3 regions of the Dactylosporangium darangshiense genome follow, and region 3 is predicted to be linked to each of the others. Evidence: riboswitches for the same ligand, from Rfam matches in the RefSeq annotation. Region 3 holds a riboswitch; each other region holds the start of a gene.
What was found. A riboswitch is a leader RNA that binds a small molecule or an ion and turns the genes downstream of it on or off. The one in region 3 is predicted to bind cobalamin.
Positions count from the first base shown of each region.

Region 1: another riboswitch for cobalamin. It lies ahead of ABD901_RS22730 (VWA domain-containing protein); the one in region 3 lies ahead of ABD901_RS05735 (ribonucleoside-diphosphate reductase subunit alpha).
Region 2: another riboswitch for cobalamin. It lies ahead of bluB (5,6-dimethylbenzimidazole synthase); the one in region 3 lies ahead of ABD901_RS05735 (ribonucleoside-diphosphate reductase subunit alpha).

Region 1 covers NZ_BAABAT010000012.1:4,817-14,776, forward strand. Annotated here, with positions in the region: gene ABD901_RS22705 (hypothetical protein) at 1-990, shown strand, start outside; gene ABD901_RS22710 (hypothetical protein) at 1,196-2,461, opposite strand; gene ABD901_RS22715 (hypothetical protein) at 2,462-2,926, opposite strand; gene ABD901_RS22720 (copper resistance CopC family protein) at 3,011-3,745, shown strand; gene ABD901_RS22725 (helix-turn-helix domain-containing protein) at 3,764-4,387, shown strand; cobalamin riboswitch at 4,889-5,014, shown strand; gene ABD901_RS22730 (VWA domain-containing protein) at 5,074-7,134, shown strand; gene cobO (cob(I)yrinic acid a,c-diamide adenosyltransferase) at 7,136-7,738, shown strand; gene ABD901_RS22740 (cobyrinic acid a,c-diamide synthase CobB) at 7,732-9,069, shown strand; gene cbiE (precorrin-6y C5,15-methyltransferase (decarboxylating) subunit CbiE) at 9,060-9,960, shown strand, end outside.
Region 2 covers NZ_BAABAT010000028.1:134,973-144,932, reverse strand. Annotated here, with positions in the region: gene ABD901_RS37965 (alpha/beta hydrolase) at 1-676, shown strand, start outside; gene ABD901_RS37960 (SPFH domain-containing protein) at 774-1,970, shown strand; gene ABD901_RS37955 (TFIIB-type zinc ribbon-containing protein) at 1,978-3,045, shown strand; cobalamin riboswitch at 3,862-4,060, shown strand; gene bluB (5,6-dimethylbenzimidazole synthase) at 4,096-4,731, shown strand; gene ABD901_RS37945 (alpha/beta fold hydrolase) at 4,981-5,769, opposite strand; gene ABD901_RS37940 (MarR family transcriptional regulator) at 5,826-6,260, shown strand; gene ABD901_RS37935 (DNA recombination protein RecN) at 6,264-8,162, opposite strand; gene ABD901_RS37930 (hypothetical protein) at 8,159-8,647, opposite strand; gene ABD901_RS37925 (hypothetical protein) at 8,644-9,618, opposite strand; gene ABD901_RS37920 (endonuclease/exonuclease/phosphatase family protein) at 9,725-9,960, opposite strand, start outside.
Region 3 covers NZ_BAABAT010000002.1:467,174-477,133, reverse strand. Annotated here, with positions in the region: gene ABD901_RS05780 (carbohydrate ABC transporter permease) at 1-430, shown strand, start outside; gene ABD901_RS05775 (carbohydrate ABC transporter permease) at 432-1,277, shown strand; gene ABD901_RS05770 (ABC transporter substrate-binding protein) at 1,321-2,664, shown strand; gene ABD901_RS05765 (beta-galactosidase) at 2,697-4,688, shown strand; gene ABD901_RS05760 (DeoR family transcriptional regulator) at 4,705-5,031, shown strand; gene ABD901_RS05755 (hypothetical protein) at 5,072-5,395, shown strand; gene ABD901_RS05750 (DUF5997 family protein) at 5,399-5,776, opposite strand; gene ABD901_RS05745 (LysR substrate-binding domain-containing protein) at 5,826-6,452, shown strand; gene ABD901_RS05740 (histidine kinase) at 6,545-7,975, shown strand; cobalamin riboswitch at 8,045-8,253, shown strand; gene ABD901_RS05735 (ribonucleoside-diphosphate reductase subunit alpha) at 8,365-9,960, shown strand, end outside.

The sequences.
Region 1 (9,960 bases), on a different contig from region 3:
CGCCGCGACCACCGCTGGCTGCCCCTCGACGACCGGGGCGTCTACCTGGCCCGGCTCGTGCGCGACCTGCAGCTGCCCACCGGGCCGATCCTCGCGCGGCTCTACACCGCCACCGACGAGACCGGCGAGTTCTCGCACGTCCTGCGGGTCGCGGAGGCACTCGGGCGCGCCGGGTCCGACGGGATCATCGAGAGTCTGCGCCGGTACGTCCACATCGGCCCCTACTGGCGCGAAGCGCTCACCGCCGTCGCCGCCGGGTGGCCCGCGAACTGGTGGGACGACCTGCTACCGGTCGCCGCCGACCGCCTCGCCAGCGGCGAGCGCCCCGCGCACCTGCCGCCGGGCACGCCGTGGAGCGGCTGGGCCGAGCGCGACGAGCGCATCCGCGCCGCCCTCGCCGCCGGCCCGGAGGAGGTCCGCGGCCTCGGCGAGCTGCTTGAAGAGGCCGACGACCTGCGTGAGGCCGCCTACGAATGCCTGGCCGGGCCCGCCCTCGAGGCGCTGCCGGCCGCCCGGCGCGTGGCCGCCGACCCCGGCTCCGGCGCCTACTGGCAGAGCCTGTGCGTCCTGGCCGAGCACGGCGACGAGTCCGACGGACCCGCCCTGCTGGCCGGCCTCGAGTGGCTCGACCGCCGCCCCGACGACATGTGCGGCTACGACCGGATCGTCGACGGCCTGGCCCGCGTCGGCGGCGACGCCGCGCAGCGGGCGCTGCCGCGGATCCGGTCGCTGTGGTTCAGCCCGCACTCGTTCGAGCGGGCCACCTACCTGCGCGCCCGCCTCACCCTGGAGCCGGCCGCGTGCGCCGGAGCGCTCACCGAGGGCCTGTGGGACTGCGAGGCCGACGTGCGCGCGCTCGCGGTGCGGCACGTCCTGCTCGACGAGAAGCTCGAGCGGCGCGTGGAGTACCTGCGCGACGACCCGATCGAGACGCCCGAGGTGCGCGCCGCCGCTGCGGAACGCCTCGCTCTCGAGTCCGCGGTGCGCTGACTTTTTTCCGGTGTCGTGCGGGCGACACATTGGCGCAAGTGAGCGCCAAGTGCCCGCCAAGTCCGGTCCGCGATGCTTTCTTCAGCACCACTTGAAGGGGTCGAAAGCAGATCCTCGCACCACTTACCTCGAGAACTCGGTCTCGATTTACATATATGAGCCAGACCGGCGGCACTCCTCCCTCGTGCCGCCGGTCTTCTCGTGTTCAGCCCGCAAAGAGCAGGAACAACCCGGCGACGGTGTACACCACCATCAGGCCCAGCAGCGGGATCTGGCCGGTGACGGCCCGGGCGCGCGGGAACAGCCGCAGGGCACGATCGTGGGCGAGGACGGTGCCGACGAGGTGGCCGAGCACGATCACCGTCACCTGCAGGTTGGCCACGCCGGTCGGGGTGATGACGCCGCTGTACGCGTCGAAGTCCTCATCGCCGAACAGCAGCGCGACCGTGCGCTGGCCCTCCAGGACGAACAGCGACCAGTAGTGCGCCACCACGTAGCCGACCGCGATCGGCACGATCGAGTGGGCGAGCTCGCCGGGCGTGCGCTCGGCCGACGCGCGGCCCCGGCGCCCGGCGGCGCGGGTGGCCGCCTGGTACGCCCCGGCGACCGCGCCGATGACGGCGAGCAGCCCGAGCGTGGCGGTCAGCGGCGCGGGCAGCCCGTTCTCCTGCACGAAGCGCAGCCAGAACGGCGCGCCGGACAGGGCGTCGAAGAACGTCGAGCCGAGCAGCACCACCACGACGGCGACGAGCCCGGGGGCGGGGCGCAGCCCGGCGATGCCGTCGAGGGGGTTGCGCCAGACGAGCGTGCCGTCGGAGCGGCGGCCGACGAACGAGAGCCGGCCGACGAGGTCGCCGAGCGTCTCGAAGGCGTCGCCGCGGTCGAACCACGCGGTGCCGTAGACGAGGCCGCCGGCGAGCATGGCGGCGGCGTAGACGGCCAGCCACGCGCCCAGCACCGGCAGCGTGGCGCGGTCGGGCGCGACGAGCTCCAGCCACGCGAACGCGAACAGCCCGGCGGCGGCCGGCCAGTAGCCCAGCCCCTCCGGCAGCGCGCGGCCGCCGTCGCGGCGGACCAGCCGCACGATCGTGCGCAGCGGGTTGAGCGTGCGCCAGGCGCCCGAGCCGAACAGCAGCGACAGCGGGACGAGCCCGACCCAGAACAGGACGTACACCAGCCCGGCGGCCGGATTGTCCTCGTCGTCGGCGCGGAAGAACTGCACCAGCAGTACCACCAGGAGCGCAACGCCGGCGATGTGCAGCGGCCAGGCGAGGGCCGAGGCCGACCGGGCGAGCCAGCCGGGTGCCGGGCGCCCGGCGTCGGGGTCGAGGCGCGGCTCCCGCCACGCCACGCCCAGCACGACGAACGACACGACGAGCGCCAGCGCAGCCCCGATGGCCAGCTGGGCCGGGGTCAGCGGCAGGTCCTGCCGCCCGCCCACGCCGTGGGCGAGCACGATGGGCCCGGACACTCAGCGCACCACGAGCTGGAAGAGCACCAGGTGCGACTTGTGCGTCTCGACCTCGAACAGCCCGGTCTTGTCGGCCGTCAGCGTGAGCGAGCCCGGCGTGCCGGCGGCGAGCGGCAGCTCCAGGTCGTAGCCGTGCACGTGCAGCTCGTCGGCCTCGTCGCTGGTGACGGTGATGCGCACGACGTCGCCCTTGGCGACCTCGACGCGCCCGGTCGGCGGGTTCGCGCGGCGCTTCACGATCGTGTACGAGACCTCTTTGTTCACCGCCTTCGCCGTGGGCGACGCGTCGGCTTGCGCCGTGGGCGACGTGATGACGGAGGTGGCGATCGCCGGCGCCGTGGAGGCGGGCGCGGCGGCGGTGGCCGGCGAAGCGGGCGGGGCGGGGTCGTCGCCGCAGGCGGCGGCGAAGGCGAGCAGCACGGCGAGCGCGAGGCCGGCGCGGGCGGTCGGTCGGGCGTTCGGCACGAGGGGTCTCCCGGGGCGGCGGGTTCGTTAGGGATGTGAATTTAGCGGCTTGAAGCGCACTGCGGAACCCGGCATCATGTGTCGATGCGATTGCCGGTCCGAGCGGGGGCGGTCCTCCTCGTCGTCGCCGCCCTGCTGCTGCCGGCGTCGCCCGCCGCGGCGCACGGCCAGCTTGCCATGTCCGACCCGGTCGCCGACAGCACCGTCAGCCAGCCGATGGCGGAGCTGACGCTGTACTTCACCGAGACGCCGGCGTCCTACGCCTGGTTCACGGTGACGACCCCGTCGGGCCGGCGCGTCGAGTCGTCGTGGCGCGGCGGCCAGCCGAAGCGCCTGGACAAGCCGGTCACCGAGTACTTCCTGGTCGACGGCAAGTTCGAGCCGCGCGTGTACAACACCGGCTACCCGGCCGTCGTCGTCGTCTCGCACTGGCCGGAGCAGGGCGCGTACACGGTGGCCTACCAGTCCGTCGCCTCCGACGGCGAGGCCGTCAAGGGCACGCTGAAGTTCACGTACTCGGGCCCGGCCACCCCGGCGCCGGCCGGCTGGACGCCCCCGACCGCCGGTCCTTCGGACGCCCTCACGCAGGCCCTCGCCGGCCACGGCGCCACCCCGACGGCTTCGGCGGCCCCCGGCCTGTTCTCCGACGTCGGCAACGCCCCCGCGCCGCAGCAGGCGCAGCCGCCCGCCCCGTCGACCCCGTTCGTGCTGACCGACTGGCTGATCCCGGCCCTGATCGTGGTGGCGGTCGGCGCCATGGTGCTCGCCGCGGCCCGCCGCTCACCGGCGGTCCCGGCACGCAAGCGCCGCCGCGCCTGACGCGGCTACGCTGCGTCGATGGAGACGGCCGGACGCACGCTGAGCCCGCAGCTGCTGTCGACGCTGACCCACTGGCCACGGCTGGTCGGCCGGCCGCCGGCGCCGAAGTCGTTCGACCTGACGCTGCTGCGCGACTTCATCGACGAGCAACTGCGCGCGCTGCCGTGGTGGAACCCGGCCTGGCGGGTCGTGCGGGCCGGGCCGGCCCATCCGCACGAGATCGCCGCCGACGAGTCGCGGCACGAGTCGGCCTCGACCGAGGTGTCGGTGCCGGGGACCGTGTCCGGCCCGAACGGGTCCGAGCTGGGGCTCTCGGCGCGCATTCGATTCGAGGGCGACCGGCTCCTGCGATTCTCGGCGAAGGTCGGCGACGTGGTGCTCGAGCCGGCGGTGGCGCCGGCGAGCGAGCCGGAGCCGCATCCGTTCGGGGCCGTGCTCGCCCGGCTGATGGCCCGGCGGGGGCTCACGGTGCAGGACATGGCGCGCCGGACGGCGCGGGCGGCGGCGACGATCAACGGCCTGCGCGCCGGCCGCTGGACCCCGCACCGGATCCTGGTGGAGGAGGTCGCCGACGCCTTGGAGCTGCACCGCGGCGACCTGCTGGCGATGGCCGGCCTCGACGATCCGGACGCAGACCGCTGACCGCTCAGCCTCGTTGCGATCGCGACAAGTCGGGCGCTCCGCGCCACGACTTGTCGGATTTATACCCCGGCAGGAGATAAATCCGGCGAACCGTCACCTCCGGCCGCCCGCATGCGCGCGTCTGCGCGGCGGCGTGCGCGCCGCCAGACGGTGTAAATGCGGCGGCCCGGTGTGGCACGAGCACGTCGAGGTCGACCGGCGTTTTGTCTCCACGATCATGGCGATGTCCCATTTGTCCGGCCGCTTTTCGCGTGATCGTGGAGACATAATACCGCGGCTCGTCGGGGCCACCGCCGTCTGAAGCGCGAGGGGCCGCGGGGGCGTGGCGGCGACGAGGGCGACGGCCGCGAGTGGCGCGCAGAGCGCGGCCGGCGGCGCCGCGTCCAACCGGCGCCGCATGCCCCGGCCCATTGGCACGGGGAGGACGATCGTGTGGGTCACACCGCGTCACGTTGACGGCCCTGGTGCCGGTGGGACACGATGGCCGGAAGCGGTATGCGGAGGAACCCGGTGCGAATCCGGGACGGTCCCGCCACTGTGACCGGGGAGTCGTCCCTCAACGCACGACCACGGCCGGGCTCCCGGCCGGAAGGTCGAGGGCGGCGGCGATCCGGGAGTCAGGAGACTCCGGCCGCCCATGCTCCAGCCACCTCGCGGGCGCGGACCCGCCGAAGGGATGTGTACGCGTGACGCCGCCGTATCCGTTCTCGGCCGTCGTCGGCCTGCCCGACCTGCGCCTGGCCCTGCTGCTCACGGCCGTGTCGCCCGCTATCGGCGGCGTGCTCGTGCGCGGCGAGAAGGGCACCGCCAAGTCCACCGTCGTGCGGGCGCTTGCCGCGCTGCTGCCCGAGGTCGACGTCGTCTCCGGCTGCCGCTTCGCCTGCGACCCGGCTGCGCCCGACGCCGAGTGCCCCGACGGGCCGCACACGCCCGGGGCCGGCGTCGACCGGCGCCGCTCCGCCCTCGTCGAGCTGCCCGTCGGCGCCACCGAGGACCGGGTCGTCGGGACCCTGGACCTGCAGCGCGCACTCGGCGACGGGGTGAAGGCCTACGAGCCGGGCCTGCTGGCCGCGGCGCACCGGGGCGTGCTCTACGTCGACGAGGTCAACCTGCTGCCCGACCACCTCGTCGACCTGCTGCTCGACGCCGCCGCCATGGGCCGCGCGCACGTGGAGCGCGACGGCGTGTCGGTCAAGCACGCCGCCCGGTTCCTGCTCGTCGGCACGATGAACCCGGAGGAGGGCGAGCCCCGCCCGCAGCTCGTCGACCGCTTCGGCCTCGTCGTCGGCGTCACCGCGCCGCGGGAGGCCCCGCCGCGGGCCGAGGTCGTGCGCCGCCGCCTGGCCTACGAGGCCGACCCGGTGGCGTTCGCCGCGCGCTACGTCGAGGCCGATGCGGGGCTGGCTGCGCGCATCGCGGGCGCCCGGTCACGCCTCGGCGGGGTCGCGCTGCCGGACCGTGAGCTGGACCGGATCGCGCGGATCTGCCTGGCGTACCGCGTGGACGGCCTCCGCGCCGACATCGTCGTGGCCCGCACGGCGGTCGCGCTGGCGGCGTGGCACGGCCGGACCGTGGTGACGAAGGACGACGTGCGGGACGCGGCGCGGCTCGCGCTGCCGCACCGCCGGCGCCGCGACCCGCTCGACCCGCCGGGCGCGGACCGCGACCGCCTGGAGGAGGTGCTCGAGCAGGAGGCCGGCCCCGACTCCGACGACGACCCGCCGGGCCCCGACGACTCCTCGCCGCCCCCGGACACCGCCCCCGACGGCGGGTCCGACGCTCCTGCCGACGGCCCCGACGGCGGCCCCGACTCCGCCGGCCCCGACGGCGGCCCCGACCCCGCCGGGTCGGACGGCGGCGGCGATGCCTCCCGCGGCCCGAGTCGGGACAAATCAGACCAGAGTCCTCCAAGAAATGATAAGTCCGATTCGGGCAGCGAATCGGATTTATCCGGCGATGAGAGCCTCAACAGCGGCCTGTCGGGCGCGACCCAGGAGCTGGCGTTCGCCGGGCTGCCGTACAAGCCGAGACTGCTCACCATCGCCGGGCGCGCCAACCGGCAGGCGGGCGCGCACGCCGGGCGGCGCTCGCCCGCCGTCTCGCGGCACGGGCGGATCGTGCGCTCCCGCGCGCCGCTCGGCGGCAAGCTCACCAGCCTCCACGTCCCGGACACGGTGCGGGCCGCGGCGCTGCGCGGATCCAGCCGCGCCGAGGCCCGCGACGTGCGCGAGGCGGTCAAGGTCGGCCGCGAGGCCAACCTGGTCCTCTTCGTCGTGGACGCCTCCGGCTCGATGGCCGCGCGACAGCGGATGAACGTGGTGAAGACGGCGATCCTGTCGCTGCTGCGGGATGCGTACCAGCGGCGGGACAAGGTCGGCATGATCTCCTTCCGGGGGCACGACGCCGCGCTCGTCCTCGAGCCGACCGCGAGCCACGAGGTCGGCGTGCTGCGCCTCGCGGAGCTGCGCACCGGGGGCCGCACGCCGCTGGCCGCCGGGCTGCGCCAGGCCGCGCGCACGCTGCACGGCGAGCGCCGGCGCGACGCCCGCCGCCGGCCGCTGCTCGTCGTCGTCACCGACGGCCGCTCGACCAGCGGGCCCGACCCGCTGAGCGTCGTGCCGCTGCTGGCCGGGGTGCCCGCCGTCGTCGTCGACTGCGAGTCCGGCCCGATCCGCCTCGGCCTCGCGCGCCGCCTCGCCGCAGCGCTCGAGGCGTCCTGCATACCGCTGACGAGCCTGGGAGCCTGAGTTGCCGCAGGGAAAAGTCGAGAACGTGCCCGACGACGGGCTCACCACCCGCCAGCGCCGCCGCCAGCACGTGCTCGCGGTCCACACCGGACAGGGCAAGGGCAAGTCCACCGCCGCGTTCGGCATGGCCCTGCGCGCGTGGAGCGCCGGCTGGCCCATCGCGGTGTTCCAGTTCGTGAAGAGCCCGAAGTGGAAGGTCGGCGAGGAGACGGCCCTGCGCGCCCTCGGCGAGACCGGCCAGGGCGGCTCGGTCGTGTGGCACAAGATGGGCGAGGGCTGGTCGTGGATCCAGCGCCCCGGCACCGAGCGCGACCACGCCGCGGAGGCCGCCGAGGGCTGGGCGCAGATCAAGCGTGACCTGGCCGCCGAGGCGTACCGGTTCTACGTGCTCGACGAGTTCACGTACCCGATCAAGTGGGGCTGGGTCGACATCGCCGACGTCGTCGAGACGCTGCGCGAGCGCCCCGGCAACCAGCACGTCGTCGTCACCGGCCGCGACGCGCACCCCGACCTGGTCGACATCGCCGACCTCGTCACCGACATGACGAAGATCAAGCACCCGATGGACGCCGGGCGAAAAGGCCAGCAGGGCATCGAGTGGTAGCACGGATCGTCATCGCGGCGCCCGCTTCCGGCCACGGCAAGACCACCGTCGCGACCGGGCTGCTCGCCGCGTTCGCCGCCCGCGGCGAGCGGGTCGCCCCGTTCAAGGTCGGCCCCGACTACATCGACCCCGGCTACCACGCGCTGGCCGCCGGCCGCCCGGGGCGCAACCTCGACCCGGTGCTCGTCGGCGAGGACCTCATCGCACCGCTGTTCGCGCACGGCGCGGCCGGCGCCGGCCTGGCCGTCATCGAGGGCGTCATGGGCCTCTACGACGGGCGCACCGGCGCCGGCGAGCACGGCTCCACCGCGCACGTCGCCCGCCTGCTCGACGCGCCCGTGCTCCTGGTCGTCGACGCCACCGCGCAGGCCCGCTCGGTCGCCGCGCTCGTGCACGGCTTCCGCTCCTTCGGCCCCGGCGTGCGCATCGCCGGCGTCATCCTCAACCGCGTCGGATCCGACCGCCACGAGCAGATCCTGCGCGACGCCTGCGCCGAGGTCGGCACGCCGGTCCTGGGCGTCCTGCGCCGCCACGACGCCGTCGCCGCCCCGTCGCGCCACCTCGGCCTCGTCCCGGTCGTCGAGCGTTCCGCCGAGGCCGCCGCGTCGGTCGACGCCCTGGCCGAGCTCATCGCGGCGAGCGTGGACCTGGATGCGGTACGCGCCGTGGCCGCCTCCGCGCCTCCGCTGTCGACCACGGCCTGGTCGCCCGCGATCGCCGAGCCGGCGCCCGGCGAGCCGGTCGTCGCCGTGGCCGGCGGCCCCGCGTTCTCCTTCGGCTACGCCGAGACGGTGGAGCTGCTCGTCGCCGCGGGCGCCCGGGTGTCCACTGTGGATCCGCTCCGCGACGAGGCACTGCCGCCCGGCACGCGCGCGCTGGTCGTCGGTGGCGGTTTCCCCGAGGTGTACGCCGAACAGCTCGCCGCCAACGTCCCGCTCCGCGACGCCGTGGCGGCCCTGGCGGCCTCCGGCGGCGCGATCGCCGCCGAGTGCGCCGGCCTGCTGTGGCTGTGCCGGAGCCTCGACGGGCGCCCAATGTGCGGCGTCCTGCCCGCGGACGCGGCGATGACCCCGAGCCTGACCCTGGGCTACCGCGACGCCGTGGCCGTCGCCGACAGCGTCCTCGCCCCGGCCGGCACGCGCGTCACCGGCCACGAGTTCCACCGCACCCGCGTCACCCCGGCGGCCGGCGCGTCACCGGCGTGGGCGTGGCGCTCGCCGGCGGACACCCGGGACGGCTTCGCCACCGCCAACGTCCACGCCTCCTACCTGCACCTGCACTGGGCCGGCTCGCCCGCGCTCGCGTACCGCCTGGTCGCCGCATGCGCCTGACCCGCCTGTTCGTCGGCATCGGCGCCCGCACCGGCATCTCGGCGCCGGAGGTCTTCGCCCTGCTGGCGGAGTCGCTGCCCTCGCTCGACGGCGTGGTGTCCGTGTCCACGGTGGACCCGCGCCTGGAGCTGGCGACCGTGGTCGCGGCGGAGCGCGGATGGTCCGTGGTCGGCTACTCGGCCGAGGAGCTCGCCGGCGTGCCGGTCCCGTCGCCCTCGGCCCGCGTCGCCTCGGCCGTCGGCACCCCCTCCGTCGCAGAGGCGGCCGCACTCCTGGCCGCGCGGCGGGCCGGCAACGGCGCCGCGGTCCTGGTCGTCGGCAAGCGGTCCTCGCCCGGCGCCACCGTCGCCGTCGCGGCGCCCGCACCCGAGGTCACCGTCGTGGGCATCGGCGCCGACGGGTACGCCGGCCTGTCCGCCGCGGGCCGCGACGCCGTCGACGGCGCCGACGTGCTCTTCGGCGGTCCTCGCCAGCTCGACCTCGTCCCGCCTTCGGGCGCCGAGCGCATCGCCTGGCCGTCGCCGCTCGTGCCGGCCCTGCCGCGGCTGCTGGCCGAGCAGTTCGGGCGGCGGGTCTGCGTGCTGGCCAGCGGCGACCCCATGCACTACGGGATCGGGGGCACCCTCGCGCGGCTGCTCGGCGCCGGGCACGTCCGCGCGGTACCGCACCCGTCCTCAATGGCCCTTGCGTGCGCCCGGCTCGGATGGGCGCTCGAGGACGTCGAGGTCGTCAGCGCGGTCGGGCGGTCCGTCGACGGGCTGCGCCGGCACCTGCACGACGGGCGGCGGGTGCTCGTGCTCTCCAGTGGGGCCGGCACGCCGCAGGAGGTGTGGCGCATCCTCGAGGACGGCGGGTTCGCCGGCAGCGAGGTGACGATCCTCGAGTCGCTCG
Region 2 (9,960 bases), on a different contig from region 3:
CGTCTTCGACCAGCAGTCCACAAGCCGCATCGTGTACCTCCACGGCGGCGGCTTCGTGCTCGGCGATCTCGACACGCACGACGCGCTGTGCCGGCGCCTCGCCGCCGCGACGGGGACGACCGTGGTGTCGGTGGCGTACCGGCTCGCGCCGGAGCACCCCTACCCGGCGGCGATCGACGACGCCGTCGCCGTGCTCGACTGGGCGGGCGCGCTCGGGCCGGTCGCGGTCGGCGGGGACTCGGCGGGCGCGTTCGTGGGCCTGCTGGCCTCCCGGCGTACCGCGGCGTCGCTCACCGCGCAGCTGCTGCTCTGTCCGCTGGTCGACATCACGTTCGACCAGCCGAGCGCAGAGGAGCTCGGCACCGGGTTCACGCTCGACATGCCGACGCAGCGGCAGTGGGTGTCGTGGTGGGCGGGCGAGGCTTCCGCGGTACCGAATCCGCTGCTTTTTGATCTTGAGGGGATGCCGCCGGCGCTGGTGGTGGCGGCTCAGCTCGATCCGCTGCGCGACGGGGCCGAGCGCTACGCGAAGCGGCTCGAGGCGGCCGGGGTGCCGGTCGTGTTCCGCGTCGAGCCGGGGCTCGTGCACAACTTCTCGACCATGACGCACCTGTCGCCGGCAGCGGCCGCGGCAGATGCCCGGTTCCTGACTGACGCGGCCGCGATCTTACGCTGAAATACACAGCAGCGTCTTCCCGACAACACTTGCCTGGCTCCCAGAAACTGTTGCTAGGGTCTGCGACGCTCGATGATCTGGACGCAAGGGGGACGACGTGGGACTGTGGGACAAGGTCAAGGGCGAGTTCATCGATATCATCGAGTGGCTCGACGATAGCCGGGACACGATCGTCTGGCGGTTCCCGCGCTACCAGAACGAAATCAAGATGGGCGCCAAGCTCGTCGTGCGCGAGTCGCAGGTCGCCGTGTTCGTCAACGAGGGCCAGGTCGCCGACGTCTTCGTGCCCGGCACCTACACCCTGCAGACGCAGAACATGCCGATCCTGTCCACGCTGAAGGGCTGGAAGTACGGGTTCGACTCGCCGTGGAAGGCCGAGGTGTACTACGTCAACACCCGGCAGTTCACCGACTTCAAGTGGGGCACCCAGAACCCGGTCATGATGCGTGACGCGGAGTTCGGGATGGTCCGCATCCGGGCGTTCGGCGCCTACTCGCTGCGCGTGGTGCACCCCGAGAACCTGCTCAAGCAGCTCGTCGGCACCGACCCGCAGTTCCGCACCGAAGAGGTGTCGGAGTTCCTGCGCCAGCTCATTGTCGGCCACCTCGGCCCCGCCCTGGCCGCCGCGCAGGTGCCGGTGCTGGACCTCGTCGGCCAGCAGCTCATGATCGGCCAGAAGCTCGCCGGGGTGCTGAGCCAGGAGCTGGCCGAGTACGGCATCCAGATCCCCAAGTTCATCATCGAGAACATCTCGCTGCCGCCCGAGGTCGAAGAGGCCATCGACAAGCGCACCTCGATGGGGGCGCTGGGCAACCTGGACCAGTACACGAAGTTCCAGGCCGCCAACGCCATGGAGGCGGCGGCGAACAACCAGGGCGGCGCGGGCGAGGGCTTCGGCTTGGGCCTGGGCATGGCGGCCGCGCAGCAGGTGGCCAACACGCTCAACCGCCCGCAGCAGCAGCCCTACCCGCCGCAGCAGCAGTACCCGCCGCAGGGGGCGCCGCAGTACGCCCCGCAGGCAGCACCGCAGTACGCCCCGCAGGCCGCGGCGCCGCCGCAGCCGGCCGGTCCGCCGCCGCTGCCGCAGCAGGACCAGTGGTTCGCCGCGATCAACGGCGCGCAGGCCGGCCCGTTCGACGCCGCCGGCCTCGGCGCGGCCGTGCAGGCCGGTCAGATCAACCGCGACACGCTCGTGTGGAAGAACGGCATGGCCAACTGGACGGCCGCCGGTCAGCTGCCCGAGCTCGGCGGCATCTTCGCCGCTGTCCCCCCGCCGCTCCCCCCGATGGGCTGATTGATCCATGTCACAAAGTCAGTACCCCTGCGCCGGCTGCGGCGCCAACGTCGAGTTCGCGCCCGGCGCCAACGCGCTCAAGTGCCCGTACTGTGGCCACACGACCGTCCTGGAGACCACCGGCGCCCGCGTCCGCGAACACGACTACCTCACGTTCACCAGCCTGCCCCGCAAGCCGATCGCGATGCTCGCCAAGCACGTGTTCGTGTGCCGCAACTGCGGCGCGCAGACCGAGACCGACCAGATCTCCGACCGGTGCCGGTTCTGCAACGCCCCCGTCGTGGCCGAGCTCAGCCCGCAGGACCTCGTCGTGCCCGAGGCGGTGCTGCCGTTCGTCCTCGACAAGCGCGCGCTGCGTGAGTCGCTGGGCACGTGGGCGAAGTCGCGCTGGTTCGCGCCGTCGGGCCTGAAGAAGGTCACCGAGGCCGAGACGGCCAAGAGCATGTACCTGCCACACTGGACGTACGACACCAGCACGGTGACCGACTACGAGGGCCAGCGCGGCGAGCACTACTGGGTCACCGAGACCTACACCGAGAACGGTGAGACGAAGACCCGCGAGGTGCAGAAGACTCGCTGGTACTACGCAAACGGCACCGTCGCCCGGGCGTTCGACGACGTGCTGGTGACCGGCACGACGAAGGTCTCGCAGAAGCACCTCGACTCGCTGGATCCGTGGCCGCTGCCCAACGCGCAGCCGTACCGTCCCGAGTTCCTGGCCGGCCACGAGACGCTGCGCTACGACGTCGAGCCGGAGTCGGGCCTGGAGAACGCGAAGCAGAAAATGGTCCCGGTGATCGAGCGCGACTGCCGCGACGACATCGGCGGCGACGAGCAGCGCGTCGACCGCATGCACACCCAGTACAACGACGTCACGTTCAAGCTCATGCTGCTGCCGGTGTGGATCGCGTGCTACCTCTACGCCGGCAAGACGTACAACATCCAGGTCAACGGCATCACCGGCGAGGTCGCGGGCGAGCGCCCGTACAGCGCCCTGAAGATCGCCATGGCCATCCTCGCCGCACTGGCGGTCATCGCCGTGATCATCGGCGTGTACGCCTTGAGCAAGCACTGAGCTAGTCACCGCTGCGACCGCGGTCCGGCCTGTTCCGGACCGCGGTCATCGTTTCGGGCCGCGCACCTTGAGACGGACTCCAACCCGGCCGCTGACGCCCTGGACCACCGACTGATGACCCGCGTGGACCCAGCGGCGGCAGACGGCCTGAACCCGCGCTCGTGCCACGACGACCCTACAGCGGGCATTCCCGCGGCCGGAGGGTCCGCGCGGCGCCGCGCGGGCGGGTCGATCGGAGCCCTGCGCCCGCTGTGGCTCGACATCGCCCTCGTCCGGACCGGACTCGCCCGGGCTGGCGTCGGTCGCGAGCGGCTCGGCCTGCTCAGCAGCGATGGCCGGCGGCGGGGATGGCACCGGTTCGGGCGCTGAGCCTGCCGGGCGATCGTCGGCGGGGCCGGCCGCCGGGGCCGCGGCGTGCAGGCGGCGCAGCTTCTCGGCGTGCCGTCTGGCCAGCCCCCAAGCGCGCTGCCGCGCATGCTCCCGCCGGAAATCCTCTCCCGCCGGAGAATGAGGCATTCCCGTTAACGGGTGGGTTTGCGCTTTGTGATCCCGGTTTCGACGCAGGATGTGCTGGTAGTGCAGCGATTGCAGGCTCGCGACGTGCTGACCTGGATGCTGCACGGCACCTTGGTGCAGCGCGGTAAGGATCTGCCGGTCACACGTTGCACAGTGAGTGGATCATGGCTGTGGATATGGCTGAGTTGCTGGCCGGTCACCGGCCCTGACGCGGTCGCACCGCCGCCGCTACGGGGAGGATGCGGGCGGTGACCGATGCCTGATACGGCGGTGGGGTCGGCGACCCGGTAGGGTGCGTCGTGGCACGAACTGTTGCGAGGTGCCCCGCTCCGGCGGGGAGAATCGGGAAGCCGGTGTGAGTCCGGCACGGGCCCGCCGCGGTGACCAGGGAGCTGCCGCCCATGCGCGTCATGCGCAGCCACTGGCCATCAGGCTGGGAAGGCGGGTGGTGAGGCGTCGATCTGGAAGTCCGAAGACCGGCCTCGCGTCCCCAGCCCTGGCCTGCCGGGGCGTGAGCGCAGCGGGAGCCTGCCCATGATCAGCGAGCTTTACGACGTTATCCACCGGCGCCGCGATGTACGCGGCCAATTCACCGGCGCCCCGATCACGGCCGAGGTCCTCGACCGTGTACTCGCCGCAGCCCACGCCGCGCCAAGCGTGGGGATGTCCCAGCCGTGGGACTTCATTGTGGTGCGCGACTGGGCGGTCCGGGAGGCGTTCCACCGTCATGTCCGTCACGAGCGGGAAGTATTTGCCGCCACGCTCGATACTGAAGCCGCTGAACGGTTCGCCAACATCAAGATTGACGGTGTGCTGGAGTCCACGTTGTCGATCGTGGTGACCTATGACGCCGATCGCGGCGCTCCCGCCGTGTTGGGCCGGCACGCCATCGCTGAGACTGGTCTGTACTCGGTGTGCCTGGCCATCCAGAACCTGTGGTTGGCGGCCACCGCCGAACAGCTCGGCGTCGGCTGGGTGTCGTTCTACCGTGAGGCGTTCCTGCGACAGCTGCTGGACATTCCGGACGGTATCCGCCCGGTCGCCTGGCTCTGCGTTGGGCCGGTCACCCACCTGGAAGCCGTACCGGACCTCGAACAGCACGGCTGGCGTCGACGCCGACCCCTGCACGCCGCTGTGCACACCGATCGTTGGGGTTCAGCCCAGGGTTGACGACCCCACGCCGACCCAGGAATCCCCGGGTGCTGGCGCAGGCGGTGCTCCGCCGACCCCAGCGAGTTCGGACACGTAGGTCCAGCGCTTCTCTGTCGTGCGAATCGGGGCCCGTGGGCGAGGACCGAAGGATGTTCGCAGGTGGGCACCCGGCAGCGGCCCCGAACAGCTATGGATCATTTCAAATGGCGCATCCAGCGTGGGGAGCCGGAGAAGGTGGAGCCGGCGCGGCCCGCCGGCGGGTGACGGCTACTCGGCGAGCAGTTCGCGCAGGCGGGCCGCGAACGCCTTCGGGCGGAACACGTGCGCCGAGTGCCCGCCCTCGAACTCGGCGGCCTCGCGGCCCAGCAGGCGCGCCAGCGCGAGGGCCGGCGCGGCGTGCGGGCTGTCGCGGGTGCTCGCGCCGACCGCGGGGATGACCGTCGGCGGGGCGCCGGCGAGCAGCGGCTCCAGGTACAGGCGGAAGCGGCGCGCGGCGGGGGCGTCGTGGGTCAGGAAGAACGTCAGGTTCGCTTCCCGGGCCGGGGCCGGGGTGGGGCGCGGCAGCTCCGCGTCGGGCTCGCGGTCGTTCGGGTCCAGCGCGGTCAGGGCCAGGAACTGGCGCATCGCGGCCTGGATGCCCTCGGCCCGGAACGCGTCCTCGACCGCCCGTTGCCGGGCCACGAACGGCGCCGGGTCGTCGAGGACCTGGGTCAGCGGCGGCTCGTGTGCGACCAGGGTGTGCACCAGGCCCGGGTACCGCGCCGCCAGGTCCAGGCCGATGAGGGCGCCGATGCTCAGCCCGACCACGTCGACGGGCGCCTTGGCGTGCGTGGCCAGCATCAGCGCCAGGTCGTCGGTGTGCGACTCGATGGTGACAGCCTCGTCGTCCTCGCCGGCCGGGCTGCGCGACAGCCCGCGCCGGTCGTAGGTGAGCACGGTGTAGCCGCCGCCGGCCACGAGCTCGCGGACCAGGGCGGCGCTGCCGTCCGCGTCGCCGTCGCCGGGCTGGATGATCACGAGCGTGCGCTCGCCGTCGCCTTGCTTCGAAACGTACATGCGGCGAGCGTAAACCATCATTTCTGATGCATCAAGTCTGCTGTATTGTGGGCGGCGTGAACGGCCTCGAACTGCTCGTCCTCGGGCGCACCCTCGTGCGCCTCGCCGGCGTGGCGATGCCGGCGCTCGGGTCCGAAGAGCTGCCGGCCAGCGTCCGCTCGGTGCTCATCGACGTGTCGGCGCACCCGGGCAGCTCCGTCGGCGAGATCGCCGCCCGGACCGGCTTCCCGCAGAGCCACGTCTCGGCGTCGGTCGCCCGCCTGCAGGAGCGCGGCGCCGTCGTCACCGGGCCCGACCCGCGCGACCGGCGGCGCACCCTCGTGCGGCCCGCGCCGGACGCCCGCGGCGGGTTCCTGGTCATCGGCGCCGAGCCCGCCGACGAGGCGCTGCTGGGCGCCATCGACGACCCGCGGGCGCTGCCCGAGGTCCGCGCGGCCCTGCGTACCCTCTACCGGCACCTGGTGCCCGCCGCACACGAGGCACGGCCGTAGTGCTCAGACGTCGTCGTCGATGAGGCCGTAGGGCGGCTGGTCGGCGCGGCGCGAGTAGCGCACGATCACATCGTCGGCGGCGGTCGGGGGAGGGGCGTTGTCGGCGACGACGACCTGCGCGCCGACGCCGCGGCCGGCCAGCCAGTCCTCGATGTGGCGGTAGATGCGCTCGATCGTCTGGCCGTCCTCGAGGTCGCCGAGCGCGCCGAGGTTCTTCTGCGGGCTGTCCAGCAGCAGGAACCCCGGGTGGGAGGAGCGGGACTCCCACGCGGTCTCGAACATCGCCAGCTGCCAGGCCAGGGCGATGAGGGTGCGCCCGCCCGAGGACGCCGTGGTGTAGGGCTCCCCCCGCACGTACGGCGTGAGGTCCTCCGCGAGGTAGGCGTCGGCGAGCTTCGGATACCGGAACTCGGCAAGGATGGCACGGTAGCGCTCCGCGACGCGGCGCACGACGGCCGAACGGTCGGCGCGGCGGGCCTGGGCGCCGGCCGCGGCCAGCTCCTCCCGGTCGGCGGCGGCCTGGTCCATCATCTGCAGGATGCCGGCGGCGCGCCGCTCCAGGCTCTGGACGAGCCGGAGGCCGCCGACGGCCCGCTGGAGGGTGGCGGCGGCCTCCTCGCGGCGCCGGGCGATGGCGTCGCGCTCGGCCAGTAACGGCGTGACGGCGTGCGCGGTGGCGGCGTCGACGTCGGCGGCGGCCCGGGACTCGGCCTCCTGGGCGCGGGAGGCGACGGAGCGCAGCCGCGGGATCTCCCGGTCGAGCTCCTCGACGTAGCGGGTCAGCTCGGCGAGGCGGGTCTTGGCCGAGCGCAGCTCGCCGGAGACGTCGACCGGCGCGACCGGGAACCGGCAGGCGGGGCAGCGCTCGTCGGTGGCGCCCAGCGGGGTCTGGCAGGAGGCGCACACGTTCGCGGCGGTCTCGAAGAGCCGCTCGGCCTCGGCGAGCATCGTCCATTTGCTGACGTCGTCGGCGTAGCTGCCGCGCAGCGCCGTCATGCGCGACAGCTGCGTCTCGCGGTCGCGCAGCTCGTTCGCGGCGTGCAGCGCGGCGCGGGCCGCGTCGCGGTGCCGCTCGCGCAGCTCGGCGGCGAAGCCGGTGCCGGCCCGGGCGCGGGCGTCGAGGTCGGCGAGGGACTGCGCGCAGGCGGCCAGCTCCTCCTTGGCGCCGTTCTGCAGGGCCTCCAGGTCGGCGCGGCCGCCGATGTGCTGCTCGTCGACGAGCTGCTCGGCGGTCCGGTAGGCGGCGCGGGCCGCGGCGAGGTCCGACTCGACGGTGCGGATGCGCCGGCCGATCTCCACCGTGTGGTCGTCGTGGACGTCGAAGACGACGTCGACGACCTGGCGCAGTTTCAGGTGCTTCATCGGCACGCTCTCGAACAGCAGGTCCTTGCCGTCGAGGCGCTCGTTGGGCAGGAAGCACAGCCACATCAGGTCGCGGAAGCTCAGCGGGTCGTCGACGTCGTGCGACAGCCGCACCCCCTGCAGCTTGCAGTGCGACAGCAGCAGGCTCGACAGGCTCTCCGGGTGCCCGGCGGGCCGCAGCGGCCGGCGCACGCGCGGCGCGGAGCCGGGCTCGTCCAGGCGCCCGGCGCGCACGTAGGCGAACATCGACGGCTCGCCGACGGCGCGCTCGATGAGGTACGGGGAGCCGGACAGCTCCACTTCGAGGGTCGCCGACTTGACCTTGGGCGTGATCTCGGGGTGGCGCGGGTGGTCGAAGGCGCCGAGGCAGTAGTCGACGAACTCGAGGATGGTCGTCTTGCCGGTGCTGAACGCCCCGGCCAGGATCGACAGCGGCCGGGGGGTGTCGTCCTGGGCGCGGAAGTCGACGTCGTAGGCGCGGTCGTCGCCGTGCAGGCGCAGTCGTCTTATCCGGATGCCGTGGGTCCGCAAACCGATCATGGCACGTCCTTGACTGGCACGGGGAGGAGCCACGTTCGCAAGCCCTCTCGAAGCTTACGACCGCTGAGGCGCCTGAGTCGCCGTATGACGATGCGTACCGCTGTGATGTATGACTGAGCATACATTGCCGTGAATCGGCTGGCCATGGTCGCTCCCTCATCGGTGAGGCGATACGTCACCCGGCCGCCGGCCGCGACCGCGACAAGGCCCCGCCCGACCAGCGCACCCAGATCCCGGCCCAGGTGCAGCTGCGCGGTCACGAACCGCTGCGCCGGGCTCTCGTAGGCCGTGCCCCGCTCGTCGAACCCGGCCAAGCGCAGCGCCAGCCGGTCCGGGTCGTCGTCGCCGCGGGCCAGCAGCAGCGGATGCCCGGCGAGGAACTCGTAGACGCCGAGCCGCTCGGCGTCCAGGCCGTCCCCGCCGGCCGCCTGCAGCACCAGCAGCAGCCGCGCCTGCCGGAACGCGGTCAGGTCCTCGGGGGTCATATGAGCTCCCGCCAGTGCCGCACCCAGCCCGCCCGGCGCTGCTCGACGACGCGGTGCATGAGCCCGCAGCGGTGCACCGGCCCGGCCCGCAGCCCCGCCGGAAAGGCCGTGGACTCGCGGATGTCGTGCATGACGGAGGCGTGCAGCCCCGGCAGGCGCGGGTCGCGGGGGTGCCTGGCGGCGTGGTGGTTGAACCCGGCCTCCCAGATCCCATGGACCACGCCGTCGGCCTCGTCGAGCGCCTCCACCTCGGCCGGGACGCGCTTGTCGAGGATCTCCCGCGCGAGCAGGTCGGCGTTGAAGAACTCCCGCTTCGCCGCGCCGACCTCCACGTGCCCGGCCGCGCGCAGCTGGCGCACGAACAGCGCGTGCTCGAGGGCGTCGGCGCCCTCCGGAGCAAGATCATGCAGTGGTACCCGAGGTGCCTGCACCACGCCGACCGGCGCCGCGTAGGGGTCGTAGAAGTGCCGGCGCACGTGCGCGCAGTCCGGCTTCACCAGCAGGTTGCGCAGCGCGTTCTCGTGCCACAGCTCGATCTGCACGCCGGTCTCGCGCTGCCGCCGCGCCCGCCAGTTGTCCCACCACTGCGCGGTCGGCGCGTCCATGCTCGCCGGCACGCACAGCACCCACTGCGCGAGCCGGTAGCCGTTGCGGGCCGCGGCGGCGACCGCCGAGTCGAACGACTCCCGGATCTGGCCCTGGTGCGAGCGCGTGACGATCGGCCAGAAGTACTTCGACTGCCAGATCACGACGAGGCCGGACAGCTCGCCGAGCAGGATGTCGATGCCCCAGTCGCCGGGGTTTGCGCTGATCGCGCGGGCGCCGGGGTAGATCGCCGCGAGCAGCATCGCCAGCATCTGCTCGAAGTCGTCGCGCGCACCGGCAAGGTTGCCGGCCCGCAACTGGTGCGCGGCGAAGTTGATCGGGGGCTCACCGGAGGCAAGGCTGGTGGAAGCCGCAGTCGCCGTCATCTCCCCTCGCCCTCTGACCCCCGCCTGTTGCGATCTTCTAGGCCCAAGGTTTTCACGCGGGGCAATGTAACCGCTACTGTGAGCACAAATTTCACCGAAAGTGTGATCACAGTTTGTCGAGATTGACGTCCGCGTAGATGGCGGCGTGATCCGAGCCGGCGTGTACCGACCGCGTCATCGTGTCGTAGATGGGCCACAGCACGCCGTTGCGCCCGCCCCACACGCCCTTGCGCGCAATGCCGCCGCCGGTCGCCGCCGCGAACAGCGCGGGGGACAGCAGCACGTAGTCGAGCTTGTTGCGCGCCGTGCAGTACCCGTACGTCCCCGGCCGGCCGCCGTCGT
Region 3 (9,960 bases):
CAGCCCCAAGTACGTGCTCGCCGCCATCGGCAACGTCGTGACGTGGGAGTTCGTGGGGTACAACATGCTGATCCTCTACTCCGCGCTGCGCGTGGTGAACCCGGCGCTGTACGAGGCCGCCGCCATCGACGGTGCCGGGCAGTTGCGCATCATCCGAGCCATCAAGCTGCCGGCGCTGCGCGCGCCGCTGCTCATCGCCACGATCTTCTCGATCATCGGCAGCTTTCAGCTGTTCAACGAGCCGAGCATCGTCAAGACCCTGGCGCCCAACGCGATCACGACGTACTTCACGCCCAACCTGTACGCGTACTCGCTGTCCTTCTCCGGGCAGCAGTACAACTACGCCGCCACGGTGGCGATCATCATGGGGGTCCTGACGATGATCGTCGCGTACGCGGTGCAGCTGCGCGGCCTGCGCCGGGCGGCCTGACGTGCGCGCCCGCCGCAGCGTCACGCTGACCGCGCTCACCGGCCTCGTGCTGGTCTACGCCCTGCTGCCCTTGGTGTGGCTGGTCGTCAACGCGACCAAGACGCAGGAAGGGCTGTTCGACTCGTTCGGGCTGTGGTTCGCCGGGGACTTCCACCTGGGCGGCAACATCGCCGACACGTTCGCCTACGACCACGGGATCTTCGGGCGCTGGCTGCTCAACACCCTGCTGTACGTCGTCGCCGGCGCCGGCGGCGCCACGCTGCTCGCGGCGCTGGCCGGCTACGGGCTGGCGAAGTTCGACTTCCCGGGGCGCGGCGGCGTCTTCGCCGTCGTCATCGGGGCCGTCGCGGTGCCGGGCACGGCGCTCGCGGTACCGACCTTCCTGATGTTCTCGCAGCTCGGCCTCGCGAACACGCCGTGGGCGATCATCGTGCCGTCGCTAGTGTCGCCGTTCGGGCTGTATCTCATGTGGACCTTCGCCCGCGACGCCGTCCCCGACGAGCTGCTCGAGTCGGCGCGCGTCGACGGCGCGAGCGAGGCGCGCACGTTCTTCTCGGTCGCGCTGCCGCTGCTCGGCCCCGGCACCGTGACCGTGCTGCTGTTCAACGTCGTCGCCACCTGGAACAACTACTTCCTGCCGCTGATCATGCTCAAGGACCCCGACTGGTACCCGCTGACGCTCGGCCTGTCGACCTGGAACCAGCAGGCCATCACCGCGGGCGGCGACGTCGTGTTCAACCTCGTGATCACCGGTTCGCTGCTCACGATCGTGCCGCTGATCGCCGCGTTCCTGCTGCTGCAGCGGTACTGGCGGTCCGGACTCACCGCCGGAAGCGTCAAGGAATGACACCCCCCGACGAACGACACTCCCCACCGAAGGGAACACCCCGATGACGGCCATCAGTCGCCGCTCGCTCCTGCTCGGCGCCGCCTCCTCCGCCCTGCTCCTCGCCGCCGGGTGCGGCTCCGACGACGCCGCGTCCGGCGGAGGCGGCGGGGCACCCAAGGGCTCCGACGCCGACATCCAGGCCGCGCTCGACGCCGGCGGCACCATCACCGTGTGGGCCTGGGAGCCCACGCTCAAGCAGGTCGTCACCGACTTCCAGGCGAAGTACCCGAAGGTGAAGGTCAACCTCGTCAACGCCGGCACCGGCGACAAGCAGTACACCGCGCTGCAGAACGCCATCAAGGCCGGCAGCGGCGTGCCCGACGTCGCGCAGATCGAGTACTACGCGCTGCCGCAGTTCGCGCTCGCCAAGTCGCTCACCGACCTCGGCGGCTTCGGCTCCGCCAAGCTCGACGGCACCTTCACCCCGGGGCCGTGGAACGCGGTGCACGCCGGCGGCGCGCTCTACGGCCTGCCGATGGACTCCGGCCCGATGGCGCTGTTCTACAACAAGGAGGTCTTCGACAAGCACGGCGTCGCGGTCCCGGCGACCTGGGACGACTTCTACGCCGCCGCACAGAAGCTGCATGCCGCGGATCCCAAGGTGTACATCACGAGCGACACCGGCGACGCGGGCTTCACCACGAGCATGATCTGGCAGGCCGGCGGCCGCCCCTACAAGGTCGACGGCACCACGGTCGGCATCGACTTCACCGACGCCGGGACGAAGAAGTTCACGGCGCTGTGGCAGAAGCTCATCGACGGCAAGCTGCTGTCGCCGGTGAACGGCTGGAGCGACGGCTGGTACAAGGGCCTCGGCGACGGCACGATCGCCTCGCTGGTCATCGGCGCCTGGATGCCCGCCAACCTCGAGTCCGGCGTCAAGGCCGCCGACGGCAAGTGGCGCGTGGCGCCGATGCCGCAGTGGGAGGCCGGCGGCAAGGTCACCGCGGAGAACGGCGGCAGCTCCCTGGCCCTGCCCACCGCGGGCGGCAACAAGAACCTCGCGTGGGCGTTCACGAAGTACGCCACCGTCGACGCCGGCGCACAGTCCCGCGCCGACAACGGCGCGTTCCCGGCGACGATCGCGCAGCTCAACACGCCCGCGTTCCGGGACAAGGAGCTGTCGTACTTCGGCGGGCAGAAGGTCAACCAGGTGCTCGCCGACGCCGCCACCCAGGTCGCGACCGGCTGGTCGTACCTGCCGTTCCAGGTGTACGCCAACAGCATCTACGGCGACACGGCCGGCAAGGCGTACGTCAGCGCCACCCCGCTGCAGGACGCGCTCAAGGCCTGGCAGGACGCGTCGCTGAAGTACGGCAAGGACCAGGGCTTCACCGTCAAGTAAATGTTCACGTAACCATTACCGGGAGTAACCTCGTGCATCGATGGCTGCGCTGGCCGACGGACCCGCACCGCCCGCGGCTCGCGTTCGGCGCCGACTACAACCCCGAACAGTGGCCGCGCCACGTCTGGCGCGACGACGTGCGGGCGATGCGGACGGCCGGGGTCAACATCGTGTCGCTCGCGATCTTCTCGTGGGCCCGGCTGCAGCCGAGCGCCGACGCGTGGGACTTCGCGTGGCTCGACGAGGTGATGGACCTGCTGCACGCGCACGACATCGCGGTGGACCTGGCCACGGCGACGGCCTCGCCGCCGCCGTGGCTGACCGCCGCGCACCCGGAGATCCTGCCGGTGGACCGGGACGGGCGAACCGTGTGGCCCGGCGCGCGCCAGCACTGGCGGGCGACGTCGCCGGTGTTCCGCGAGCACGCGCTGCGCCTGGTCCGGGCCCTGGCCGCCCGCTACGGCGAGCACCCGGCGCTGGCGGCCTGGCACGTGAACAACGAGCTCGGGTGCCACAACGCGTACGACTACTCCGACGACGCCGCCGCGGCGTTCCGGGTGTGGCTGCGGGAGCGCTACGGCACGCTCGAGGAGCTCAACCGGGCGTGGGCGACGACGTTCTGGTCGCAGCAGTACAGCGACTGGCAGCAGCTGCTGCCGCCGCGGCTGGCCGCCTCGCACCCCAACCCCACGCAGCAGCTGGACTTCAAGCGCTTCTCGTCCGACGCGCTGCTGGCACACCTGCGCGCCGAGCGCGACGTGCTGCGGGAGGCGACACCCGAGGTACCGGTCACGACCAACTTCCTGCTCATGGGCGAGACCCGGGGCGTGGACTATGCCGGCTGGGCCGTGGAGCTGGACTTCCTGGCCAACGACCACTACGTCGAGCCCGGCCCGCAGGGCAGCGACGAGCTGTCCTTCTCCGCCAACCTGGTCGGCAACCTAGCCGGGGGCCGTCCGTGGTACCTCATGGAGCACTCCACCAGCGCGGTCAACTGGCAGCCGGTGAACGTGGCCAAGGCCCCCGGCGAGATGGCCCGCGACTCGCTCACCCACGTGGCGCACGGCGCCGACGCGGTGTGCTTCTTCCAGTGGCGGCAGTCGGCGGGCGGCGCCGAGAAGTACCACTCCGCGATGATCCCCCACGCCGGCGAGGACAGCGCCGTCTTCCGCGCCGTCGTCGAGCTCGGCGCGACCCTGCGCGGCCTCGCCGCCGTGGCCGGCACGCCCCGCACCCCGGCCCGCGCGGCGATCGTCTTCGACTGGGACTCGTGGTGGGCGTCGGAGCAGGACTCGCACCCCACCGACCGGCTGCGCTACCGGCAGGAGGCCCTCGACTGGTACTCGGCCTTCCTCGAGCTCGGCATCCGCGCCGACGTCGTGCCCGCCGGCGGCGTGTGGGAGGGCTACGAGCTCCTGATCGCCCCGATCCTGTACGTCGTGCCGTCCGCCCTCGCCGAACGGCTCTCCGGCTACGTGGCCGCCGGCGGCCACCTCGTCACCACGTACTTCTCCGGCATCGTCGACGAGCACGAACACGTGTGGCTGGGCGGCTACCCCGGCGCGCTGCGCGAGCTGCTCGGCATCCGCATCGAGGAGTTCGCGCCGCTGCTGGACGGCCAACGGGCCGAGCTCGACAACGGCGCCACCGGCACGCTGTGGACCGACCGCATCGACGTCACCGACCCGGCGACCGAGGTCCTGGCCCGGTACAAGACCGGCGAGCAGGCCGGCCGCGCGGCTGTCACGCGCCGGTCCGCCGGCGGTGGCTCGGCCGCCTACGTCTCCACCCGCCTCGGCGCCGCCGGCCTGACCCCCGTCCTCGCCGAACTGGCCGCCCGGGCCGGCGTGACCAGCGAGCTGCCGCCCGACCTGCGCGGCGCCGTCGAGCTGGCCGTGCGCGGCCCGCACCGCTTCCTCATCAACCGCACCGACCGGCCCGTCGACGTCCGCGCCGTCGCCGGCCCCGGCGCAATGCTGGCGCCGCGAGCGGTGATGGTCACCGATCAGGGAGGTACACCATGATCCAGGACCTTCCGGCATGATCCACGAACTGGCGGCCCAGCGCCGCCGCGCGATCCTCGACCTCGTCGCGACCCGCCAGTACGCCACCATCGGCGAGCTGCGCGACGCGACCGGCGCCTCCGCCTCGACGGTCCACCGCGACCTGGCCCAGCTGGCCCACGCCGGCGTCGTGCAGCGCGTCCGCGGCGGGGTGACCCGGGCCGCGGCCCCGTCGGACGAGGTCGTGGAGCTCCGCCACCGCCTGGCCCGGCTCCCCCGCGTCCTGGAGACCGGCGACCTGGCAACGGTCCAGCGCCTCCTGACCCAGGCGCTGCACACCTGTGAGCGCCTGCGCCGCCGCTGAACTGCCACCACGCGCCGCGGCCCCGATAGGATCGGGGGTGATGTCCTCCCGAGTGCGCATCGCCGGCATCGGCATCGCCGTCGCCGTTGTCGGTAACGGCCTGGCCGACCTCGTCGCCTATCTGGCGCTGCGGGCGGCCGGCGGGCCCCTCGGCTGCGGCGCGCAGACGAGCTCCGGCGAGCGGTTCGGGGTGTTCGTCGCGCTCGTCGTGTCCTACGCGGTCGCGCAGCTCGTCGTCGGCGGCGCCGCGGCCGGGATCTCGGCGCTGGCCAGGCCGAAGGAGCCGTACTGGGCGGCGCTCGGCGGCGCGTGGGCGGTGCTGGCGCTGCTGTCGATCCTGTCGGTGTGCTACCCGGGGTGCTGACGGCTACCGGGCGGAGCGCTCCTCGGCGAGGCGGCGCTGCTCGCGGCGCACCTCCGCGAACGACTCCCGCTCGCGCACCAGCCACTCCGGCGGATCGGCGACCAGGGCGGCGATCTGCTCGGTGGTCAGCGCCTCCGTGATGCCGCCGCGGGCCAGGCCGCTGTTGGAGACCCGCAGGCGGGCGGCGACCACGCTGCGCGGGTGCGGGCCGTCCCGGCGCAGGTCCGCCAGCCACTGCGGCGGGTTGCGCTGCAGCTCGTCGAGCTCGTCGCGCGACACCAGGCCGTCCTGGAACTCCCGCGGCGTGGCCGGCAGGTAGACGTCGAGCTTCTGCGCGGCCGTGGCGGGCTTCATCACCTGGGGCTTCTTCGACTTGCTCACCCGGTCAGCGTAGTCGGCGGGTCCTCGGTAGGCTGGCGCGGGAGGTGCGGTGTCCAGCAACGAGGATTCCCGCCCGGCGGCGTTCCGCCTGGCGGTGGTGCCCGGGGTCGTCATCGACCGGTGGGCCCGCACCTGGGCGGAGCGCCAGCCGCGCACCCGGCTCGAGCTCGTGCCCGCCGAGGCCGCCGACGCGCCCGGGCTGATGCCGGAGCATGCGGACGCCGGGCTGGTGCGCCTGCCCGTCGACCGCGACGTGCTGCACGCCATTCCGCTGTACACCGAAGCCTCCGTCGTCATCATCCCCCGCGACCACGTGCTCAACGCCGCCGACGAGCTCACCCTCGCCGAGGCCGTCGAGCTCGGCGACGCGCTGCTGCGCCCGCTCGACGACGTGCTGGCCTGGGACACGCCGCCGGCCGAGGGCGTCCAACGGCCGGAGACGACGGCCGCCGCGGTCGAGTGGGTGGCCGCCGGCGTCGGGCTGCTCGTCGTGCCGCAGTCGCTCGCGCGGCTGTACCACCGGCGGGACCTGAAGTACCGGACGGTCAGCGACGCCCCGGCCTCCGCGGTCGCCCTCGCCTGGCCGCGCGACGGCCACAGCGACCTCGTCGAGGAGATGATCGGCATCGTGCGCGGCCGGACCGCGAACAGCACCCGCGGCCGGCAGGGGCGCTGACCCGGGCCGGGTCACCCTCGGGTGGTGTGGGAGGCCCTACCGCGCCCGGACCACGATGGGAGGCTGACGGGCGGCGGAAGGGGTGTCGCCGAATGACGGTCCGCCGACTTGCGGGTGTCCTCGACGTGTCACACCTCGACCTGCCGCTGGATCCGGCGGCGACGGCCGTCGGCGTCGGGCTCGGCCTGCTCGCGGCCGCCGTCGCGGTCGCCTTGGTGGCCAGCTATCTCGTCCGCGTCGTCATCCAGCCGATGCGGCGCACCGCACTGATCGCCGACCAGCTGGCCGGCGGCAAGCTCGACCCGCGGCTGGTGCACACCGGCCTCGGCGAGATCAGCCGACTGGGCCGGTCGGTGAACATCCTCGGCACGTCGCTCGGGCGCAGCCTCGGCGGCCTTGCGCAGCTCGTCGAGGCGCAGACCGCCCTGCGGCGGGTGGCCATGCTCGTCGCCCGCGGCGCGGCGCCGAACGACGTGTTCGACGCGGTCACCGCCGAGCTCGGCCGGCTGGTGGCCGCCGACGGGGCGAACATCGTGCGGTACGAGGCGGACGGCTCCGGCATCATCGTCGCCATGTGGGGCTGGCCGGGCGAGCTGCTGCCGGTCGGCACGCGCCTGTCGCTGCAGGGCCCGAGCGTGTCGGCGTCGGTACGCCGGACGGGCCGGGCGGCGCGGATGGACAGCTACGACCACCACGTGGACCCGAGCCCCCTGGCGACGTTCCTGCGCGAGCACGGCATCCGCAGTGCGGTCGGCGCGCCGATCTACGTCGACGGGCGGCTGTGGGGCGTCGTCACCGCCTCGATGGTCCGCGACGAGCCGCTGCCGCCGGACGCCGAGGCGCGCCTGGCCGACTGCACCGACCTCGTCGCGATCGCGATCGCCAACGCGCAGGCCCGCACCGAGCTCGTCGCCTCCCGGGCCCGGGTGGTGCTCGCCACCGACCAGGTCCGCCGCCGCATCGAGCGCGACCTGCATGACGGCGTCCAGCAGCGGCTGCTGTCGCTGGGCCTGCAGCTGCGCGCGGCGCGGGACAGCGTCCCGGACGGTGCCGCCGGTCTGAGCGACCGGCTCACCACCGTCGCGGCGGGCCTGGCCGGCAGCATCGAGGACCTCCGCGAGATCTGCCGCGGCATCCACCCGACGATCCTCACCGACCGGGGCCTGGCCTCGGCCATCAAGGCGCTGGCCCGCCGGTCCGGCGTGCCCGTCGAGGTCGACGTCCGCCTGGACGAGCGCCTGCCGGAGCCCGTGGAGGCGGCCGCGTACTACGTGGTCGCCGAGACCCTGGCCAACGCCGTCAAGCACGCCCACGCCACGGTGGTGCACGTGTCCGTCGCCCGCGAAGGCGACCGCCTGCACCTGTCCCTGCGCGACGACGGAGTCGGCGGCGCGGACCCGGGCCGCGGCTCGGGCCTGGCCGGCATCCGCGACCGCGTCGAGGCACACGGCGGCCACCTCACCCTGACCAGCCCCGCGGGCGCCGGCACCAACGTGGACGTCGTGCTGCCGGTCTGGCGTTGACCCCGGTGGCGGCGACCGCGACACGCCGACACACGATCTGGTGTTTCGCTTTCTCGATGTCTCCCATATATGGTGTTGCCCGCAGCTGGTTCGCTCGTCCCGCCAGGACGGGCGTCGCAAGAGGGAACCCGGTGGAAGTCCGGGACTGCCCCGCAGCGGTGAGTGGGAACGAACGCCGTCAACGAAGCACTGGACCATCCGGTCTGGGAAGCGACGGCCGGTAGGCGACCTCGGTCACGCCCACGAGTCCGAAGACCTGCCAGCGCGCCGCACGCCCGTCCGGGTGCGCGGCGGTCGGAGGCCGCGCGGGACGGCCGACGCCACAGCCAGGTGCCGGCCCGACGCCGTGCCGCCCGGCGGCGTCCCCCTGCGCGCTCCTTCCGGCCTTCGTGAACGGTGCCGAGGGGGAACACACGATGCAGGTGCGCAAGCGCAACGGCGACCTGGAGCCGGTCGACGCCGAGCTCATCGTCAGGGCGGTCGAGCGGTGGGCCGGCGACCTCGACGAGGTCGACCCGCTGCGGGTGGCCACCAGGACGATCAGCGGCCTCTACGACGGGGCCACGACCGCCGAGCTGGACAAGCTGTCGATCCAGACGGCGGCGGAGCTCATCGGCGAGGAGCCGCAGTATTCCCGCCTCGCCGCCCGGCTGCTCGCCGCGTTCGTCGACGAGGAGGTTCGCGGGCAGGAGGTCGCCGGCTTCAGCCAGGCCATCCGCTACGGCCACCAGCTCGGCCTGATCGGCGACGAGACGGCCGCGTTCGTGGCCGCCAACGCGCGCGAGCTCGACGACGCCGTCGACACGGACGGGGACCTGCGCTTCGAGTACTTCGGGCTGCGCACCGTCGCCGACCGGTACCTGCTGCGCCACCCCGAGACCCGCCTCGTCGTCGAGACGCCGCAGTACTGGCTGCTGCGGGTGGCCTGCGGGCTGTCGCAGACGCCGGCCGAGGCGATCGGCTTCTACCGGCTCATGTCGTCGCTGGCGTACCTGCCGAGCTCGCCGACGCTGTTCAACTCCGGCACCCGGCACACCCAGATGTCCTCCTGCTTCCTCGTCGACTCCCCCACGGACGAGCTCGACTCCATCTACGAGCGCTACCACCAGGTGGCGAAGCTGTCGAAGTTCTCCGGCGGCATCGGCATCTCCTGGTCGCGCGTGCGGGGGCGGGGCGCGCTGATCCGCGGTACCAACGGGAAGTCGAACGGCATCGTGCCCTTCCTCAAGACCCTGGACGCCGGCGTCGCCGCGGTGAACCAGGGCGGGCGGCGCAAGGGCGCGGCGTGCGTGTACCTCGAGCCGTGGCACCCCGACGTCGAGGAGTTCCTCGAGCTGCGCGACAACACCGGCGAGGACGCCCGGCGCACCCACAACCTCAACCTGGCCAACTGGGTCCCGGACGAGTTCATGCGCCGCGTCGAGGCCGACGCCGACTGGTCGCTCATCGACCCCTCCGACGCCCCGGAGCTGCCCGACCTGCACGGCGCCGCCTTCGACGAGGCATACCGGGCCGCCGAGAAGCGGGCGGTGCGGACCGTCAGGGCCCGCGACCTGTACGGCCGGATGATGCGCACGCTGGCGCAGACCGGCAATGGCTGGATGACGTTCAAGGACCGGGCCAACGCGCTGTCCAACCAGACCGGCGCGCCCGGCAACGTCATCCACCTGTCCAACCTGTGCACCGAGATCCTCGAGGTCAACAGCGACGACGAGACCGCCGTGTGCAACCTCGGCTCGATCAACCTCGGCGCGCACGTCACCGCCGGCGGCGTCGACTGGGAGCGGCTGCGCGAAACGGTGCGCACCGCCGTCGTCTTCCTCGACCGGGTCATCGACATCAACTACTACCCGTCGGCGCAGGCGGCGGCGTCCAACCCGCGGTGGCGGCCGGTCGGGCTGGGCCTCATGGGGCTGCAGGACGCGTTCTTCACGCTGCGGCTGCCGTTCGACTCGCCCGAGGCGCGGGAGCTGTCGACTCGGGTG